DNA from 4 places in the Lysinibacillus sp. fkY74-1 genome. Region 4 is predicted to be linked to each of the others. Evidence: riboswitches for the same ligand, from Rfam matches in the RefSeq annotation. Region 4 holds a riboswitch; each other region holds the start of a gene.

Region 1 (5,439 bases), 620 kb from region 4:
ACTCGATGGCTCGCGCAGGAATATCTCTCACAGTTAACGCTATTTCTGGATTAGTATTCTTTGTAACCGTTATCGTTGTGGTTGGTTATTACTTCATTACAAGTCGTACAAGCAAAAGAACGGAGGGACAACAATGAAGTCATTAATTCAAGCGACCATCGCTATCCTTGTTGTTTCTGCCCTTTTATTCTATGCTGCTGACGCCTTAAGTGCAGGTGGCGGTAAAAGTGGAAAAGACACTTTAACCATTTTTAACTGGGGAGAGTATATTGACCCTGATCTATTGAAGGAATTTGAAAAAGAAACAGGTATTCATGTCATCTATGAAACATTTGACTCTAATGAAGCTATGATGACAAAAATACAGCAAGGTGGTACAGCTTACGATATTGCTGTTCCTTCTGAGTATATGATTGAAAAAATGAAGGAAGATAATTTATTGATTCCTTTAGACAAAGCAAAAATACCGAATTTAAAAAATATCGACCCTTACTTTTTAGACTTACCATTCGATGATAACAATCAATATTCAGTTCCTTACTTTTGGGGAACAGTAGGGATTGTCTATAATCCAAAACTAGTTGGAAATTTAGATTTCTCTTCTTGGGACGATTTATGGGATCCTTCATTAAAAAGAAAAGTATTTTTAGTAGACGGTGCCCGTGAAGTGATTGGGATGGGGTTAAATAGTCTTGGACACTCCTTGAATTCATTGGATAACAATGAACTACGGGAAGCAACTGACAAATTGATTACACTTGCGCCCAACGTAAAAGCGATCATTGGGGATGAAATTACACCATTAATGATTAATAATGAAGCAACAGTAGCCCTCACTTGGTCTGGTCAGGCAGCAGACATGATGTTTGAAAATGAAGAGTTGGACTTTGCTGTTCCTGAAGAGGGCTCCAATCTATGGTTCGATAATATGGTTATTCCCAAAACATCGAAAAATATTGATGGTGCACATGCCTTCATCAATTTTATGCTAAGTGCAGAATCCGGTGCTCAAAATGCCGATTATGTTGGCTATTCAACGCCAAATATTGCTGCGATGGACTTAATGGACCCAGAAGTAGTTTCAGATGAACGCTACTACCCATCTGAGGACCAACGTGATACCTTAGAGGTATACAAAAACTTAGGTCCAGATTACTTAGGAAAATATAATGAACTGTTTTTAGAATTTAAAATGAGTATTCGATAATTTATAAGAGCGAATTGGTCTACAAACCAATTCGCCTTTTTTATTTAAGCATTCATTTGTATCGCTATATTTAGAAAGAAATTCTACTAGTAACCAGTTGTCGATCATACAATCCCACTTCGTCTAGGTATCATCAATTTTTTCAAGATGCCAGCAATCTTTAGTTTTTCTTTATCCATAAAAAGACCTTGAATCTACGTCGTACGACACCTGCGCATTATAACTTCATCTTTAACTTTCATCTACACGGTTATAGGTAAGCTTTCTCATGGCAAACGCAATTATTTATTTTCACTAGTTTTTTACTCTCCCTACTTCAAGTCTCTAGAAAAAGCAATTCTCTCTCCTCACTCCACACCCCGAATTTTTATGAGATAAAAGCTTTTCTGGAAAATCATTCTACATATCGAACCAGTTACAGCAATCTCAACTATTAGCCAGCCATAATTCTTTATGATAGACTGTACTATATTTGATTACAAAAAGGGGGGCTTGTCGATGACCCAGCAGAAGTCCAATAAGGCGGCTTTGTATATTTTAATGTTTAACATGTTTATCGCAATGGGGAGTATTGGAATTATTATTCCTGTAATGCCTGAATATTTAAGAATATTTGGAGCAGCAGGACAAGTTCTAGGCATGCTTATTGCAACGTTCGCCTTAGCACAATTCGTATTTTCTCCAATTGCTGGGAATCTTTCGGACCAGTATGGGCGGAAAAATTTAATTATTTTCGGTCTTATACTAACAGGACTTGCACAAATCGGTTTTGGCCTTTCTACAGATGTATGGATGCTCTTTTTAGCACGTTTTTTAGGTGGCCTTGGCTCTGCATTTGTAGCACCTCCTATTATGGCTTTTGTAGCAGACGTGACAACTTATGAAGAACGCGGAAAAGGAATGAGTTTGTTAGGAGCTGCTATGTCTTTCGGCTTTATGATTGGCCCTGGAATTGGTGGTTTCCTTGCAAAGGTTAGCTTACATTTTCCATTTTTCATGGCGGGAGCTGCCGCCATTTTAGCGGCTATTTTATCTTACTTTTTATTACCATCTACAAAGCCAAATACTGCGCAAAATAGACAAAAGCAAGATAATCTGGTAAAACAGATGGCTCGCTCTGTACATATGCCTTATTTTGTTATGTTAATTATTATGATGGTATTCTCATTTGGGATTGCTAACTTCCAAACGACCTTATCACTATTTGTGACAGAGAAATTTAATTACTCACCTGGCGATATTGCCATCATTTTAGTTGTTGGTGGTGCGTTTGGGGTAATTGTACAAATGTTTATTATTACGCCACTCTTTAAACGGTTTGGTGAAATGAAAGTAGTTTTGGTCAATTTATTTATTGCGGCCGTTGCTATTTTCTTAATATTATTTGTTTCTGGTTTTGCACTAATATTAGTTGTTGCAACCATCTTCTCTACGGCGACAACGTTGATTCGTCCAGCTGTTAATACTCTCATATCAAAACTTGCAGAAAAAGAGCAAGGATTCGCAGCCGGCTTGAATAATGCCTATATGAGTCTAGGAAATATGATTGGACCCGCTTTGGCTGGTTTTTTATTTGACTGGAATATGAACAGTCCTTATATTTTTGGTGCCATTATCTTATTAGCTTGCTTCTTCCTTGCCCTGATTTGGACATTGAAAAAGGCGCCTCAGCTTATGCATCCAGATTCACATTAATAGGTAACTCTTATTGACTATTTATTGAAGTATGTTACACTTCTAAAAAATAGAAAAATACTTACCACTAGGGGAGTCTTCTAAAGGCTGAGACGTATATGGTTATATACGGACCCTTCGAACCTGATCTAGTTCATACTAGCGGAGGGAAGTGGCGCTTCTTGCTATTTTCAGTGTATAAGCAAGGCCGCTTCCTGTCGTTTGAAGGAAGCGGCTTTTTTCATTTTCCTAGTGGCTAAAATGAAAAGGAGTACACCTAACATGTCTATTAGAAAATTAACAATTATGGCTTTATTAGTAGCGATTGCTATTGCAGGTTCTACTTTTATCTCCATTCCAACTGGGATTGCTCGTGCTTATCCGGTGCAGCACGCTATTAACGTAATAGGAGCCATTATACTTGGACCCGTATCTACAGTTGTAGTTGCCTTTGTTACGGCCATTATTCGAATCCTTACAGGGACAGGCTCTCTTTTAGCCATTCCTGGTAGTATTATTGGTGCATTATGCGCAGGGCTTGCCTATAAATATAGCGGTAAAATTTGGTTTGCTGGTTTGGGTGAAGTGATTGGCACTGGTCTTCTAGCATCACTTGTAGCAGTGCCCTATGCAAAGGTACTAATGGGAACTTCCGTAGCAGCCTTGTTTTTTATGCCTGCCTTTTTAATATCAAGTACAATTGGAGCAATTTTAGGCATTTTAGTAGCTAGCAGTTTGCGAAAAACGGTGCTAGTAAGATATTTTAATCCTACTCTCTTTATTAAATAGTGTCGTAGCAGGATTTCTTTTTCCATGAATGTACAAAAAGCAGTGCGAAATTCGCACTGCTTTCATCTAAACTAAATTATTGGCGTTTTTTCATACCCTTTAATAGTTGTGCTACATTCGTGTCTTCTGCTTGTACAGGGAGATCCTCTACCAGTTGCTCCTTTTTCTTCGACTTCGTTAGGAAATTCCAGCCAAAGCGCCTTATTGTTATATCAATAAAGAATAAGAGCATACCTGCAAGGAGAAGCCATGTGGCAATGTTTTGACGATCCGCCCCTTGCTTTGTAAAGTCACGGAACACTTCTTGTGGTTCTTTTAAAACAGCACCACCTGTTTGTTCGGTTATTTCTTCTATTAATTTATCATTAACAGGAAGAAGTTCATATTCAGCGCTGTAAGGAACACTTAATCCCGCCTGATAAATCGTTTCCTTTTCATCAGCGATACGGAAGAAGATTAACCCCGGCTCAGCTTGTACCACAGCTCGCACCTGAGAGGCTGATATAGTTTCAAGCTGTGTGTCTAGCTCTTCACCCGCTTCATTAACAGCCACAATATCTAAAAATGCTGCTTCATTTGTAGGGTCTGTAATCATAAAGGATCCATCTGATTCTACTCTTACATCGTAGGCAACGTCATTATAACTTGGGAGCATTTGCGAAATAAGCGTTTGCCAAAATGTGCCCCAGTCCTGCCATCTTGCCCAGTCTCCTGACCACTTTCCTGTTGAATCAGAAGTAAATGCGAATGTTTTGCCAAGACCGTATTGCCATTGTGCTAATACTGGATCTTCCTTTTCGCTTTCAGCCACGACGGTAGCACCCTGCTTTGCGGTTGTTCCAATATAAGCATTCATTTGTGGAACGCCATTGGCAAATAGCGTATTCCATCCCCCTGCATTATACAGTACAGGATAGAATGGATTATCTTCAATGTACGTACGGGAAATCATGGCCGTTTCACGAGATAAAATGGACGGAATAGTTTGCTCATCGATAACATTGTAGAAGCGTCCACTCCCCATCTCACTCAGAGCTTCCAATAAGTTTGCATCCGCGTCTTGACCAATAGCTACTGTCGATAAGGTTATTCCGTTATCTTTTCCTTGTTCAATTAAATCGTCATAATTTCCTGGCTGCGATTGTCCATCCGTTAAAAGAATAATATGCTTACGTTGCAGTTTCATATCTGCTAGGTTTTCATATGCTTTTGCCAGTGAACCATAGATTTCTGTTCCGCCTCCTGGTGTAACGGATAAAATGGTATCCACTGCCTCTTCTTTATTATTCAAAGGTCCAGTCTCTATAATTTCCCAAGGACGATCATCAAATGCTATAAATCCTAATGTATCTTCATCACGTAGCATTTCAACTGATCGTGCAGCCGCTTCCTTTGCAAGCTCTAGCTTGGATCCTGACATACTGCCAGAACGGTCTAACACAATGACAAGTCCTAGCGAAGGTAATTGTTCTTTCCCCTTTATCTCCATTTCAACAGGTAATAAAGTTTCAATTGGTGTTTTAAAATAACCACCTAAACCAAAGCTATTTTCTCCACCCACCATTGCAAAACCAACACCAAAGTTTTTGACTGCTTGCTCTATCACACTCATTTTTGCCTCACCGACTAAATGTCCCGGTACATTATCAAAAATAATGGCATTATATTGCAAATAACTGGAGAGTTCATTTGGCAAGCTTTCAGGTGATTTTACATCATAGCCTATTGATTGCTGACCAAGTGCCGACGCTATTGGTGAAGCTGTTTCA
Region 2 (5,439 bases), 2.3 Mb from region 4:
AAATTATTGTCCGTGCACAAGCTGTGGTCGAACCTATCAAGGGCGGAAAAGAGCAAATTGTCGTTACCGAATTACCATACGATGTGAATAAAGCGAATCTTGTGAAAAAAATTGATGAGCAACGTGTAGATAAACGCCTTGAAGGGATTGCTGAAATTCGTGATGAATCAGATCGTACAGGGTTACGTGTCGTTATCGAGCTGAAAAAGGATGTTCCTGGACAGGGGATTCTACAGTACCTATTTAAAACAACAGATTTACAAGTAGCTTACAATTTTAATATGATTGCCATTCATAATCGTCGTCCAACGATGATGACATTACCATTATTGCTGGATTCCTATATTACTCACCAAAAAGAAGTGGTCACAAATCGTTCTATATATGATTTACAAAAGGCAAAGGATCGCTCCCATATCGTGGATGGCTTAATTAAAGCCCTATCTATTCTAGACGAGGTTATTGCTACGATTCGTTCATCTAACGATAAGAAGGACGCCAAGCTCAATTTACAGGCGAAGTTCGATTTTACTGAGGTACAGGCAGAGGCGATTGTGAGCCTGCAATTATATCGTTTAACGAATACCGATATTACAGAACTCCGTCAAGAACAGGATGACTTAAACAAATTGATTGCCAAGCTAGAAGGAATTTTACAAAGCGAGGCCAAGCTTGTACGCGTCATTAAACAAGAATTGCTAGATATTAAAAAACGTTTCACAGAGCCACGTCGCTCGAAAATTGAACAAGAAATAGAAGAAATTAAAATTACATTAGATGTCCTTGTTCCAAGTGAAGAGGTTGTAGTGACTGTCACGAAAGATGGCTATATTAAACGTACATCTACACGATCCCATGCCGCCTCCAACGGTCAAGATTTTGCGATGAAAGATTCCGATTACTTATTGTATGAAGCAAACTTAAATACACAACATCATCTATTGTTATTTACAAATAGAGGGAATTATATTTATCAGCCTGTTCATGAATTACCTGATATTCGCTGGAAGGACCTTGGACAGCATATTTCAAGTATTGTGCCAACAAGTGAAGATGAGTCGATTATTGCAGTCTATGGCTTTGAAACATTTGAACAGCCAAATATGTATATTTTAACTGCTACGAAAGATGGCCAAATTAAACGTTCGCCATTAGCAGATTATGCTGTGACGCGTTATTCGAAGCCAATTAAAACAATGAATGTTAAAGCGGGCGATGCAATGATTTATGCATCGTTTATAACTGATGATGCGGAACTGCTCTTAACAACTGATACGGCCTATGCCATTCGTTTCCCTATTGAAGAACTACCAGTTACTGGAGTGAAAACGGGCGGTGTTAAAGGTATTACGCTAAAAGATGGAGAAGCTTTAGTCGGGGTCAATGTCCTACAGCCAGATGAAACACAATATGTCGTTATTGTGACACAACGAGGGGCTGTAAAGAAAATGAATGTCGCAGAGGTAGAAATAGCAAGTCGTGCCAAGCGTGGACTTAAAGTCCTTACAGAATTAAAAGCAAATCCTCATCGAATTGTCGCTGTTATTCAAGCAACAGACGATGAGCAGGTTGTGATTGAAACTGAAAAAGGCATACAAGAGGTTATCGATGTCCATGCATTGACGCGCGCTGATCGCCATTCTAATGGTTCATTTAAAGTGGACATTGCAACAGATGGAGCCATCTCACATGTTTTAACGGCCAAAAAAGAACAAAAAACAAGCTAACATCATGCCCAGTCTCTATAAGTAGAGCTGGGCTATTTGTTTATAGTGGCACAACTATCCAAAATTAGCATCTTGTCATTTAAGATCAACTATGGGTATAATAAACATCGAAAAGTTCATAGCGAAAGAATGTAGGGGGGCTAGTTATGGCTAGCTGAGATTGTGTCCGATAGACACTGACCCTTTGAACCTGATTTGGCTCGTACCAGCGTAGGGAACATCTATTCAAAAAAGCAAATGTTTTGGAGATTGATTGCAATACGTCTGGGAGGAATCCTAGGCGTTTTTTTATTTTCTAAGCAATATCTTACCAACCGTATAATACGCTTTCTTCTGGTGACAACATTCATTCATGAACACTTTCATATTACAAACTGGGAGGACCTAGCATGAAAAAATGGTTATTTATCCTATTAGCTACTCTATTGACGTTAGTAGGCTGTAGCGACAAGGAGGACAAGCAGTCTGCTGATACAAAGAAAAAGGTATCAGTGGTACTCGATTGGACACCGAATACGAATCATACAGGATTGTATGTTGCGAAAAAGCTCGGTTATTTTGAAGAAGTAGGCTTAGATGTTGATATTATAATGCCAGGAGAGGCAGGAGCCGATCAGCTCGTAGCTTCTGGTAAGGCAGAATTTGGCGTGAGTTATCAGGAGGGCATTACACAGGCTCGTGTTCAGGATGTGCCACTTGTCTCGATAGCGGCCATCATCCAGCATAATACATCTGGATTTGCTTCTGTAGCGTCAAAGGGTATTACCTCTCCAAAGGACTTTGAAGGAAAAACATATGGGGGCTGGGGAGCACCTCTCGAACAAGCGGTATTACAATCATTAATGCAAAAAGAAAACGCTGATATTAATAAATTAGACATTGTCAATGCGGGAGATTTAGATTTCTTTACGATGATGAAAAAGGACATCGACTTTGCTTGGATTTATTATGCATGGACAGGTATTGAGGCAGAGCTTCGTGGGGAAAAAATTAATATGCTGTATTTAACGGACTATAGTGATCAGTTAGATTACTATACACCTGTTTTAGCAACCAATGAAAAAATGATTCAAAACAATCCAGACAGCGTCAAAGCTTTTGTTGCGGCTGCATCGAAGGGCTATGAATATGCCATCGAGCATCCGAATGAAGCGGCTGATATTTTACTAGAAGCGGCACCAGACTTAGATAAGGAGTTAGTGCATAAAAGTCAAGAGTGGTTGGCTGATAAGTATCAGGATGACGCTAATCAATGGGGGGAGCAAAAGCTTTCTGTGTGGGAAAACTATGCTAAATGGATGTCGAGTAACAAAGTGTTAGAGGGCGAATTTGATGCTAAACAGGCGTTTACGAATGAGTTCCTACCGAAAAAGGAGGCCAATTAACATGGCAAATTCATTAATCAGTGTCCAAATCATTCCGAAGACAGAGAAATACGAGGATGTCATTCCTTATGTGGATGCGGCCATTGCGGTTATTGATGCATCTGGTGTGAACTACGAGGTTCATCCCCTTGAAACAACAATGGAAGGTGAGCTTACAACGCTTCTTCAAATCATTGAAAAAATGAATGTTAAGATGGTCGAGCTAGGAGCCATTAATGTCATTACACAAGTAAAAATTTTATATCAACCAAATGGGATTACCATGGCTACATTAACGGAGAAATATCAGTCATGAAACGGGCATTACAAAAGGGAAGGACGATAATGTTTATCGCCTTCCTCTTATTCATATGGGAGCTGGTTGTGCATATCGCTGATGTTCCTCCCTGGCTCCTACCAGCACCAAGCATAATCTTAAAGGAAGGCTTTCAATCATATCAAACGTTTCTGCCACATGCTCTGGCTACTGTGGAATTAGCTTTACTTGGACTTGCTATTGGGGTTGGCTGTGGTCTAACCGTGGCGATTGTTTTGCATCGTTTTACTTTCATTCGGTCGTTATTTTATCCGATTCTCATTATGTCGCAAAATATACCCATTCTTGTATTGGCGCCGTTACTTATTATTTGGTTTGGCTTTGGCTTATTACCAAAGCTCATCATTATTTGTCTAGTATGCTTTTTCCCTATTGTCATTGCGGCAATGGACGGTTTTCGTCAAACAGCACCCGAGTTAAAGCATTACTTCGAAATGATTGGAGCAACGAAGGCCCAAACGTTTTGGAAATTAGAATGGCCACATGCCTATCCGGCAATTTTCTCGGGCATAAAAATTGCTGCTACCTATAGTGTAATGGGAGCAGTTATTGCGGAATGGCTTGGTGCAAAAAAGGGAATAGGCGTATACATGACCTTAGCACAATCTTCCTTCCGTACAGATCGAGTGTTTGTCGCCATTTTTGCGATTGTCTTGCTAAGCTTATTGTTGTTTAGTAGTATCCGCTTGCTTGAAAAATTAATGGTAAAGGGGAGAGGTTATCATGCTCAGCATTCAAAACATCGCTAAATCGTTTGACAGTCTACATGTACTTGACCATGTTTCCTTTGATGTCAAGGATGGTGAGTTTGTGGCCATAGTAGGACCATCTGGCAGTGGTAAGAGTACCCTTTTTCAATTAATTGGTGGGGTCTCTTTGGTTGATCAAGGGACGATTTTATTAAATGGAGAGGAGATTCAGCAAAAAAGAGGAGCAATTGGCTATATGCCACAGCAGCCTTGTTTACTTCCTTGGCGTACTATTTTAGAGAATGTAACAATTGTCGAGGAATTACAGCAAAATCCAAATGTTGAACGTGCAAAAGGTTGGCTTGAAAAGGTGGGGCTTGCTTCCTTTAGTCAAGCTTACCCATACGAGCTCTCGGGAGGGATGCAACAACGTGTGTCTTTTATCCGTGCCATTGTCAGTGATAAACCTATTTTATGTCTAGATGAACCATTTTCTGCGCTTGATGAATTTACAAGACTGGAAATGCAGGCATGGCTCCTGTCCATTTGGGAAGAGCATAAAAAATCTATATTATTCGTCACACATAGTATTGAAGAGGCCCTCTTTTTAGCCGATCGTATAATTGTTTTATCGAAACGGCCTGCAACAGTGAAAAAAGAAATGATTGTGCCATTTGAGCGCCCCCGCAAAGAAGAAATTCGTCATTCTGCCACATTCACAGCCTTGAAGCAACAGTTATTCACGTATTTACAGGAAGAAAAGGGGGATTTGAATGTTGATTGATGCCCATATTCATTTAGATCAATATAAGGACGTGGAAATACCTTCATTATTGGCAGAAGTAGAGGCATTAATTGCGGTAAGTATGCAGTTGTCCTCCTGTCAAAAGACGTTGCATTTAGCGAAGGTCTATCCCAAGGTGAAGGCGGCTTTTGGGTTTCATCCTGAACAGCCTTTACTGGATGAAATAGAAGAGAAGGCTTTATTTGATTGGATTCGCGCGCATCGTGATAACATGGTAGCGGTTGGTGAGGTCGGTTTACCCTATTATTTAAGGCAAGAACAAGCCTTGGATGTTCGTCCATATGAAGCTTTATTGGAACGATTTATCGTATTTGCTAAGGAATTGGGCAAACCGATTGTGTTGCATGCTGTATATGAGGATGCTAGCATCGTGTGCGATTTGCTAGAAAAGCATCAGCTTTGTCAGGCTCATTTCCATTGGTTTAAAGGGGACGAGGCAGTCATGAAACGCATGATTCGGCGAGGTTATTTTATCTCTATTACGCCTGATGCCTTGTATGAAGAGGAAATTCAACAG
Region 3 (5,439 bases), 1.4 Mb from region 4:
TAGAGCTTAAAGGAGAAATAAAGTAATGATTTGGAAAGAAATTTTAATTCGATATGGTGAACTTTCTACAAAAGGTCGCAATAAGATGGATTTTATCCGCCGTTTACGTGAGAATATCCGCCATGCTTTTGCAGATTTAGGACATCTTCATATTCGTACCGAACGTGATCGAATGTTTATTGCAATAGAGAATGACGCACAAATGCAAACACTTGTAACAGGTTTGCCTAAAATTTTTGGCATCCAATCATTTAGCCCTGTTGCAGCGTGTGAAAAAGATATGGAAAGTATGAAAAAACTTGCGATTACGATAATGGAAACATTTAAAGACCAGCCATATACGTTTAAAGTGGAAGTGAAACGTACTGATAAAACCTTCCCATTAGAATCACATGCGATTCAGCGGGAAATTGGTGGATATGTTTTACCTCAATTTAACAATTTATCGGTGAAAGTGAAGCAACCAGATATCGAGTTACGTGTAGAAGTCCGTCATGATGCAACCTATATGATGGCGCAAGTCATTCCAGGTGCAGGAGGAATGCCTGTAGGATCAAATGGGAAGTCATTGTTAATGCTTTCAGGTGGTATTGATAGTCCTGTTGCAGGTTATTTAATGATGAAACGCGGAGTCCGTTTAGAAGCTATTCACTTTTTTAGTCCACCCTATACAAGCCAAAATTCATTAGAAAAAGTAAAAGTGCTTGCAAATGAGTTAACGAAATTTGGTGCTAATATTCGTTTGCACGTTATTCCTTTTACTGAAATACAAGTATTGATTAAAGAGAAAGTACCATCTAATGTATCAATGACAACAACTCGTCGTATGATGTTAAAGGTTGCTGATCAAGTACGTGAGGAAATCGGAGCTCTTGCGATTGTCACGGGAGAAAGCCTTGGACAAGTAGCGAGTCAAACACTTGAAAGCTTAACGGCTATAAATGCAGTAACGAATACGCCTATTTTACGACCATTAATTTCATCAGATAAATTAGAAATCATTGAGTTAGCTGAACAAATTGGCACCTATGAAATATCTATTCAGCCTTTCGAGGACTGCTGTACAATCTTTACGCCTGCTAGTCCTAAAACAAAGCCTAAGCTCGAAAAGGTTGAGCATTACGAAAGCTTTTCTGATTTTGATGAACTTATAGCACGTGCTGTCAAAAATCGTGAGGTCTATATTTTCCCTAAGAAAGAAGAAGAGCAACAGCAAGATAAGTTTGCTGATCTTTTATAAATCAAAAGTTCAAAAACCGTCTCAAATAGCCTATTTGAGACGTTTTTTTTTGTATAGTTCGGCATATGCCAATAGAGGTACAATTTACCTTTATTTTTTTTGTATTAAAAATCTAATAACGCACATTCTATATTCACAAGGAGGTGAGAAACATGGCTTCAAACAACAACCGCAGTTCAAACCAGCTTGCAGTACCTGGTGTACAACAAGCACTTGATCAAATGAAATACGAAATTGCACAAGAATTTGGTGTTCAATTAGGGGCTGACGCTTCAGCTCGTGCTAACGGTTCCGTTGGTGGTGAAATCACTAAACGTCTTGTACAAATGGCAGAATCTCAATTAAAGGGTATGCCAAACAACAACCAATAAATGCTAAATAAGCATTTATAAACTTAAAACCAGTGACCGTAAAAGGCACTGGTTTTAGTTTGTTTAAAGATCATCTTTTTATGCGATTTAAAGACTTAAATATGGATACTGTTTGTTCAATATCCTCACTTTCACAGAGAGCAGAGATAACAGCAACTCCATCAGCACCAGCTTGAAAAACAATATCAGCATTTATCCCATTTATGCCACCTATAGCCACGATAGGTAAGTTAGGCTGTAATTTGGAAGCCTTCTGTAAAAAATTGGTGCCACATGGTGGCTGTGCATCACTTTTAGATGTTGTGGCAAAAATAGGGCCGATACCTACATAATCAGCATGATGATCAATAGCTATTTGTAGTTCCTCCTGCGAATGTACGGAAACGCCAAGAATTCGGTTCGCCATTTTTTTCCGTGCAATGGCAATCTGTTCATCATCTTGTCCAATATGGACACCATCAGCACCAAGTCGTACTGCTAGATCCACGTCATCGTTAACAATAAACGGCACATGGTAATGTTGACATAATTGTTGACACTGGCGGGCAAATTGCTCATAAGCTAGTCCTGTTAATGCGTAAGGACCTTTTTCACGTAATTGAAACATGGTTATGCCAGCCCTCAGCGCTTTTTCGAGAACAACTAACGGCTCTTGATGGGAAACATTGCTTGTACCCATAATAAAATAAAGCTGTAAATCCTCACGTTTCAACTAACTTCACCTCGCAGGCACCATTATGCAGCCGATAAGCAAAATGATTTGTAGGGCCATGACCATTACCAATGGCTAAATCATGCATAATAGCTAATTGTATAAATTTTTTAGCTTCAATAACAGCTTTTTCAATTGTCAAACCTTGAGCAATAAAAGCAGTGAGAGCTGCTGAAAATGTACAACCTGTACCATGTGTGTTTTTCGTTGGAATACGAGGAGACTGCATGGAAAAATATTTGTCATTTTTTATAAATACATAATCAATCGCATATAACGAATTGGGGAGATGCCCACCTTTAATGATGACACAGTGAACACCTAGTTGGAAAAAGCATTGAGCGACCTCCTCCATATCAGAGAATTGATTTATTTTTCTTCCAGTAAGTGCCTCTGCTTCTGGTATATTTGGTGTCACAATTGTAGCAAGTGGTAGTAAAGAAATGCGCATGGCTTCAATAGCCTCTTGCTGCAATAAGTTTTCTCCACCTTTTGCAATCATAACTGGATCAACAATTAGTGGGATTTTTAAATCCTGTAAAATGTGTGCGATTGTCTGAATAATATCCGAGGAATAAAGCATCCCCGTTTTAATCGCAGCAATCGAAAAATCTTCTAGTAATGCATGAAATTGTTTTTCAACAAAATTAACTTCAATTGGGAAAACCCCTGTTACACCTCGTGTGTTTTGAGCAGTTAAAGCTGTAATAACTGAGGTACCGAAAACCCCTAATTCCTGGAATGTTTTTAAATCAGCCTGAATACCAGCGCCACCACCACTATCTGAGCCTGCAATTGTCGTTACAATATGCATGAAGCCTCACCCTCCTTTGAAAGACGATGAAGGGCATTTAGCAAAGCAATTTGAATATCCCCGATATCCTCTGTAAAGGCTGATGCTAGCTCAGCTGCTTTTTTGTAGTAAGTGAGGGTTTCCACTAATTGACTGTATGGATCTTCTCCTGAAGAGTATGCGGCTCCACATATAGCACTAAGTAAACAGCCTGTACCAGTGACTTCTGTCATTTGTGAATTTCCACCAGTTATCCATTGGCTCTGCACACCGTCTGTCATAAAATCATGTTCGCCTGTAACAATGACTATACAGTTGTAGCGTTGAGCCAATAATGTTGCTTCTGTTTCTATGTCAATAAATCCATCACCACTATCAACACCTTTTTGTTGCCATTCCACATTCACTAATGCCGCAAGTTCTCCCTTGTTACAGCGTATGACCGCAAATTGTATGTCTGTAAGTAATTGGTGTACGGTTTCCTTGCGATAAACTGTGGCACCTGCGCCAACTGGATCTAATATAACAGGAATACCAAGGGTATTTGCCTTTTTTCCTGCTAACAGCATCGCTTCCTTTGTTCGATCATTCAGTGTACCAATATTGATTAAAAGAGCTTCTGCAATGGCGACCATTTCTTCTACCTCATGGCTGTCATCAGCCATGACAGGAGAGGCTCCTAATGCCAATAAGCCATTTGCTTGGAAATTAGCCACAACATAATTAGTTATACAGTGTATAAGCGGTTGTTGTTGACGAATCGTTTGAAAAATCATTTTAGTCCTCCTTCATGGGTGGACGTAAGCACGCAAAAAAAGGCTCTTTTGTGTAAAAATGCACGAAAAAGAGCCTTTCATCTGAAAAAAAGATGTTCATTGCTCCCTACGTCAGTATTAACTAACAGGTTCAAAGGGTCAGGTTTTACCTTCTCAACTCTTTATGAGTCCCCCTGCAATCTTGCTTTTAGTTGACCAAAATGTACCATACTTTTCATATGTATTCAATAGCAAGTTTTCCTATCAGCAAAACGTGACTGATGCCATATAGGTAAGTATGATAGTTGTCATGACTTTACTCAAATCAAGTGTAAACCATTGAAAATTCTAAGAAAGGAGTATAATGTGTCTTATCAAAAGGGGGCATTTGCCATGAAAAGACAAGAATTAGTAGCACCAGAATGGTATAACATAACTGATGAATTTGAAAAATATGCTAAGGATTCAACTAAAAATGCATTGATAATTTATGAAGAGCATTCTGATGTACAATTTATCACCTACGCACATTTACTTGAAAGAGCGAATCAGGCGGCACATGTATTTACAAAAAATGGATTAACTAAAGGTGATGTCATTTTAGTGATGGTACCACGCTCAGTAGAAGCATACATTGTCTATATTGCTGCATTAAAAGCGGGTTTAACAATCATTCCAAGCTCTGAAATGCTAAGAACAAAAGATATTGAGTATCGTATTCATCATGCCGATGCTAAAGCAATTGTGGCCTTTGAGCCTTACATTCAGCAATTTGATCAAGTAGAAAATTTACAAGAGGTGCAGCTATTTGTTATTGGAAATGCTCATGAGCCATGGCAGCCATTGTTAGACATAATGCGAAAGCAACCAACAACTTACATAAGTTCTACACCAACAAAAAGTACAGACCATGCATTTTTAGCTTATACAAGTGGCACAACAGGAAATCCGAAAGCTGCAGTGCATACGCATAGCTGGGGCTATGCACATTTACGGACAACAGCTCCTCATTGGCTAGGAGTACAAGAAAATGATATTGTATGGGCAACCGCAGCACCAGGATGGCAAAAATGGATTTGGAGCCCGTTTCTCGCCATTTTAGGCAGTGGTGCCACTGCTTTTGTCTATAAAGGAAAGTTTGATGCGGCAACCTATTTAACATTGCTTGAAAAATTTAAAATGAATATCTTATGTTGTACACCGACTGAATATCGTTTTATGGCAGCACTTGACAATTTACAGGAGTATGATATCAGTTCAATTCGACAAGCTGTTTCAGCAGGTGAGCCCTTGAACAGTGAAGTTATAAAAAAATTCGCGGATACTTTTCATCTACAGGTGCGAGATGGTTATGGTCAAACAGAAAATACCTTACTGGTAGGGACTATGGTAGGTATGGAGGCAAGAGTTGGTTCGATGGGGAAGCCTACCCCTGGCAACACCGTTGAAATTATAGACGATTTTGGTGAGCCAGTAGCTATAGGAGAAGTAGGTGATATTGCCGTTCATCGAGAAACACCTGCACTCTTTAAAAGATATTTAAATGATCCAGAACGTACAAATTTACA
Region 4 (5,439 bases):
CCAACAAACGTTTAATATTCCATTTAATTATTGATATCCAAATCCAATTTTTACTCCATGTGAATTTAATCATCACATGGAGCTTTTTTGTCTTCGTCTAGCCTCCAACTGCTTACCTCAATTTGCAACATGGAAGCAACATAAAAAAGGCTTGTGTCTAGTAAATTAACACAAGCCTTTTATTATTATAGATAGATTTGACTACCTGCCTTTTTAAACTCCACTGACTTCTCCCTCATACCTTCATGGATGGCCTCAGTTGTATTTAAATCCTTTTCTTTAGCATAATTACGAATATCCTGTGAAATTCTCATGCTACAAAATTTAGGACCGCACATTGAGCAAAAATGTGCAGTTTTGGCCCCCTCTGCTGGCAATGTTTCATCGTGATATTCTACTGCACGTTCTGGATCAAGAGAAAGGTTAAATTGGTCGCGCCAGCGGAACTCAAAGCGCGCTTTTGACAGTGCATCATCGCGTTGTTGTGCACCTGGGTGCCCTTTTGCCAAATCTGCAGCATGTGCAGCAATCTTATAAGTAATAACCCCTACTCGAACATCCTCCCGATTAGGTAATCCTAGATGTTCCTTCGGTGTCACATAACAGAGCATAGCTGTACCAAACCAACCAATCATTGCCGCTCCAATAGCAGATGTAATATGGTCATAACCTGGAGCAATATCTGTTGTCAATGGGCCTAATGTGTAGAAGGGAGCTTCCTTACAAACCTCTAATTGCTTGTCCATATTTTCTTTAATCAAATGCATTGGAACGTGACCTGGCCCCTCCACCATTACTTGAACATCATGCTTCCATGCTATTTGGGTTAACTCACCTAATGTTTCAAGCTCCGCAAATTGCGCTTCATCGTTTGCATCCGCGATTGACCCTGGACGTAAGCCATCTCCTAATGAGAAGGCTACATCATAAGTTTTCATAATTTCACATATTTCCTCAAAATGAGTATAGAGGAAGTTTTCTTGATGATGGTATAAACACCATTGCGCCATAATGGAGCCTCCCCGAGACACAATGCCCGTTACCCGGTTTGCTGTAAGAGGAACATAACGTAAAAGAACACCCGCATGAATAGTGAAATAATCTACCCCTTGCTCTGCTTGTTCAATAAGCGTATCACGGTATACCTCCCACGTTAAATCTTCAGCTACACCATTTACCTTTTCTAATGCCTGATAGATTGGTACTGTTCCAACAGGTACTGCGGCATTTCGAATAATCCATTCTCTCGTTGTATGAATATGCTTGCCAGTTGATAGATCCATAATATTATCTGCACCCCAGCGTGTAGCCCATGTCATCTTTTCGACTTCCTCTGCAATCGAAGATGATACGGCTGAATTTCCAATGTTCGCATTAATTTTCACATGGAAGTTACGACCGATAATCATCGGCTCTGCCTCCGGATGATTAATATTGGAGGGCATAATAGCTCGACCTGCTGCAATCTCTGAACGCACGAAATCAGGGTCCATATTTTCTCGTATCGCTACAAACTCCATCTCAGGTGTAATAATTCCCTTTCTAGCATAATGCAACTGTGTTACATTTTTCCCCCTTTTTGCACGTAAAGGCATTCTCATCAATTCAGGAAAGACATTTTCTTGGATACGTGGATCATCTGCGCGACGGAAGCCATTATCCTCAGGTTTAATGGTACGCCCTTCATATTCCTCTACATCTCCTCGCTCTTGTATCCAAGTACTTCGTAAAGCCGGTAAGCCCTTTGTAATATCCACATGAAATGCAGGATCAGTATACGGGCCACTCGTATCATACACCCGAATAGGGGCATTTTCTTCATCTCCAAAGCTACCCGTCGTCGGACTTAATGTAATTTCACGCATTGGTACTAAAATATCTGGACGTGATCCTTCCACATAAACCTTTTTACTTCCTTCAAAGTTAGACATAATCATAATGTTCTTTTCACTAATCGCTGACATGAGCTACTTCTCTCCCTTAAATGTATTTTAAGTAAGGACCGAATCTAGCTCACCCCAAAAGGAAAATAAATAAAGGCCGAATCCAACATAATGATTGGATCCGGCCATGAATGTAAAGGGTCTATTGATTGCACGTAATAGGCAATAGCTTCTTAACTTTCCCACGCTGGTATGAGCCAGATCAGGTCCAAAGGGTCAAGAAACCTCTATGCGTTTCCCTCTCAGCCTGACTCATCAGACTCCCCTAGTTAATACTATTCAGTTTGATGCTAGTGTAGCAGATATTGCTAAGAGATGGAAGTTATCATTTAAATATTTTTGCCATTCTATTAAGTAAACAATACATCAGCGATATAAATCACAATCGTGACCGTTATACAACTCACAATGGTAGAAAATAAAACGGTTTGTGCAGCTGTTGCCGATTCTATATCATATTCTAATGCTAGACTTGAACTGTTGCGGGATGTGGGAAAAGCACTCGCTATAAATAATGATTGTGCTACGACCCCATTTAATCCCAGTGCAAAGATAATGACTAAAGCAATAGCTGGTCCGATAATTAATCGAGTCAAGCAGCTGATGAAGACTGTTTTATTAAACATAGTTTTAATTTCCATCTGAGACAATTGCGCGCCCAGCGTGATTAATGCAACGGCAATAAAACCATCCGCTACATGGTCTATTGGTATTTTAATAAACGGAGGAATACCAATATCAAAATAATTCATTGCCACACCAATTATTAAAGCGTGAATAATAGGCATTTTTATAAAATCCTTTAGAATCGTCATGCCTGATTTAGTAGACGAAATTAAATTATATAAACCATACGTATACGTAGTCATGTTTTGAAAGATAACGAGTATAACCTGGATGGCTACACCAATAGGTTGAGAGGCAAAAATCATTTGAGCTACCGGAATACCATAGTTTCCAGAGTTAATGAGTACTACACTATTTTTAAAAACAGCCGCCTCCGTTTTAGCTAGTCCAAGCCCTTTCGCTAAAAAGTGACTGAGTAGCATTTGACTACCAATAAAAAGTACAATAAACAACCCGACTTCCCCTAGCACAGACAGCTTTATACTCGTTTCATATAAATTTATAAACACAGCCGCTGGCATAAAGCAATATGTAATTAGCTGTGATAATGCTTTTAAGTTAAAGCGAAATTTCTTTTGTAGAATGGCCCCTAGTACAAGTAATACTAAAATAGGTGCAACAATTTGAAAAAAAATCATTCCAAGATACACCATATTGATGTCCCCCCTCCCTTTTAATAGTAGTGTCGATATTGCACTAGGTCAATGCCACTTACTTTCATAATTAAAACCGTTGATTTACACTATGGGCGGGGTCGCGCTTCGTTCTAATGGTTGCAAAAATTCAAAAGCTCAAATCAATGAACTCGAGCAATGTCCAGAATATAAGAATCATCAAAACTTATTTAACGTCATTTAGGATTGGTATGCCAAAATGCAGAACAATTGAACTTGTCTTAAAGGAGACTTGAAGATACTGTCAGCTTGGACGTGGTAAGCTTTTTATGCTTGAGCTGTACATGATCGAGCAACAAAGGTCCATTTGAAATAAGTAAAAAATGAAAAGGGAATCGAGCATCAACTTCTCGATTCCTTTTATCAACAGTCTGAGACTACTTAAAGGTTCTAAGCAGTTTTTTCTTTACGCAAGCTTAAATCGATTAACAACCTCTTGCAGTTCATTAGAGATATCATTCATGTTTTGCATAGACTCTGCCACTTTTTGCAATTCTGCTTGTTGATCCATTGCAGAGGCACTTACTTGCTCAGCAGAGGCAGCTGTTTCCTCTGATATAGCCGAAATACTTTGGATAGACATAATTGCTTGATTTTTATGCTCTAACATAGTAGATAACTGAGTCATTAGCTCACTAATAGAAGTTGCAATTGCACGTGACAAATCACTATTATCTTTAAAAGCCAATTGCGTGCTTTGTACGGACTCATTTTGCGATTGCATTAATTCTGCATTCGAGGCAATGACAGCAACTGTTTGCTGTGAATTTTCTAAAATGCTTTCTACCGTGCTTTTAATAACTTCTGTTTCATTTTTTGATTGCTCCGCCAACTTTCTTACTTCTTCCGCCACGATCGCAAAACCTTTTCCATGCTCACCAGCACGCGCAGCCTCAATACTTGCATTTAAAGCCAATAGATTAGTTTGCTCCGTAATGCTTTGAATAGAGGCAATAATTTGATTAATATTAGCAATATTAGAAGCTAGTAATTCCATTTGCTGTTGAATACGGCCATTCATCTCATTTGTCCCTATATTATGTTCATGTAAACTTTGAACCTCTTGCATGCCTTTTTCTGTTGTTACATTTGTTTTGAGCGATAACTCGTCCATTTCATTCGAAAGCGCAGTAATGGCATCTATTTGATCCGATAAATCCATCATGCGGTAATTCGTTTCTTCAGTATCCTCTGATTGCTTCGATGCTCCCTGTGCAATTTCATTTATGGCTACTGATACCTCTTGACTTGAAGACACGATTTCATTAAATGCCTCATGTACCTGGTTAGAAGACTGATTCAATAGAGTTGTAGAGTTTAACACGGCTTTAATAGCACTATTGGTTTTATCCAACATATTATTATAGGCCAATGCAACCGCACCAATTTCATCCTGTTTAATATATTTCTCCTCTACTTTTTGTGTTAAATCTCCTTCCGCTGCTGTTTCAATGGATGAGCGTAAATACTTGAGCGGCTTTAGTTGTTTGTAAATGAATAGTACACTTGCAGCAGTCATCAAAGCTACCATTATAATGGATGCAATAATTGTATAGACGAATACATGGTTATACGTCTCTAAAATTTTTGATTCAGCTAATACAATTTGAACGGTCCAAGTTTCGTCAATGTCCTCTAAAATCATGGGAGCAAATACATTATAGGCTTTATCCTTCAGTTCATTAGAATCTATGTACATACTTGTTAGTTCGCCATTTTCCATTGTCTTACGTATGCTTGTCCAAGCGGGGTCGTCCTGCATATTTTGCCCATCTAGCTCTTTACCAAAACTGTTAGCTGTCAATACACCGTTATTTGTAATAATGGCTGCATAGCCGCCTTCTGGTGCAACTGACTTTGTCAACTCATTTAAATAATCTATGGACACATCTGCTGTTAATACACCGAAAAACTTCCCGGAAGCATTAACTAATGGTACAGAAATTGTTGTCATTAGTACCGTTTGTCCGTTTACACTATAATCATAGGGCTCCGTTAAAACTGTCCGTCCCTCTTCTTTTGGCACCCAGTACCATTGAGAAACATTTTTATCATCTAAACCCTCAATAAGAGTGGTCGTTATTTCATTATCATTTTTGCTCAAGTATGGTCCAAAACGTTTTTGGGAATCTACCAATGTAGCCTCATTTGGGTTTACAATAAGGGAATTCTCCTCAAAGATAGCCCCTACCCCT

What was found. Region 4 has a riboswitch for thiamine pyrophosphate ahead of thiC (phosphomethylpyrimidine synthase ThiC). Riboswitches for the same ligand answer to the same signal wherever they lie in the genome.
Region 1: it holds a riboswitch for thiamine pyrophosphate, as region 4 does, so the genes downstream of both, thiW (energy coupling factor transporter S component ThiW) here and thiC (phosphomethylpyrimidine synthase ThiC) in region 4, are expected to answer to the same signal.
Region 2: it holds a riboswitch for thiamine pyrophosphate, as region 4 does, so the genes downstream of both, ACE1MS_RS12000 (ABC transporter substrate-binding protein) here and thiC (phosphomethylpyrimidine synthase ThiC) in region 4, are expected to answer to the same signal.
Region 3: it holds a riboswitch for thiamine pyrophosphate, as region 4 does, so the genes downstream of both, thiM (hydroxyethylthiazole kinase) here and thiC (phosphomethylpyrimidine synthase ThiC) in region 4, are expected to answer to the same signal.

Annotation. Positions count from the first base shown of each region.
Region 1 covers NZ_CP170173.1:828,894-834,332, reverse strand. Annotated here, with positions in the region: gene ACE1MS_RS03830 (ABC transporter permease) at 1-137, shown strand, start outside; gene ACE1MS_RS03825 (ABC transporter substrate-binding protein) at 134-1,207, shown strand; gene ACE1MS_RS03820 (MFS transporter) at 1,706-2,902, shown strand; TPP riboswitch at 2,962-3,069, shown strand; gene thiW (energy coupling factor transporter S component ThiW) at 3,164-3,670, shown strand; gene ACE1MS_RS03810 (VWA domain-containing protein) at 3,747-5,439, opposite strand, start outside.
Region 2 covers NZ_CP170173.1:2,467,899-2,473,337, reverse strand. Annotated here, with positions in the region: gene parC (DNA topoisomerase IV subunit A) at 1-1,727, shown strand, start outside; TPP riboswitch at 1,851-1,961, shown strand; gene ACE1MS_RS12000 (ABC transporter substrate-binding protein) at 2,117-3,112, shown strand; gene ACE1MS_RS11995 (thiamine-binding protein) at 3,114-3,407, shown strand; gene ACE1MS_RS11990 (ABC transporter permease) at 3,404-4,177, shown strand; gene ACE1MS_RS11985 (ABC transporter ATP-binding protein) at 4,152-4,901, shown strand; gene ACE1MS_RS11980 (TatD family hydrolase) at 4,891-5,439, shown strand, end outside.
Region 3 covers NZ_CP170173.1:3,431,159-3,436,597, reverse strand. Annotated here, with positions in the region: gene ACE1MS_RS16880 (cysteine desulfurase family protein) at 1-26, shown strand, start outside; gene thiI (tRNA uracil 4-sulfurtransferase ThiI) at 26-1,240, shown strand; gene ACE1MS_RS16870 (alpha/beta-type small acid-soluble spore protein) at 1,393-1,611, shown strand; gene thiE (thiamine phosphate synthase) at 1,682-2,323, opposite strand; gene thiD (bifunctional hydroxymethylpyrimidine kinase/phosphomethylpyrimidine kinase) at 2,313-3,137, opposite strand; gene thiM (hydroxyethylthiazole kinase) at 3,125-3,892, opposite strand; TPP riboswitch at 3,979-4,077, opposite strand; gene mbcS (acyl-CoA synthetase MbcS) at 4,265-5,439, shown strand, end outside.
Region 4 covers NZ_CP170173.1:209,400-214,838, reverse strand. Annotated here, with positions in the region: gene ACE1MS_RS01025 (catalase) at 1-15, shown strand, start outside; gene thiC (phosphomethylpyrimidine synthase ThiC) at 186-1,964, opposite strand; TPP riboswitch at 2,106-2,220, opposite strand; gene ACE1MS_RS01015 (AEC family transporter) at 2,294-3,223, opposite strand; gene ACE1MS_RS01010 (methyl-accepting chemotaxis protein) at 3,651-5,439, opposite strand, start outside.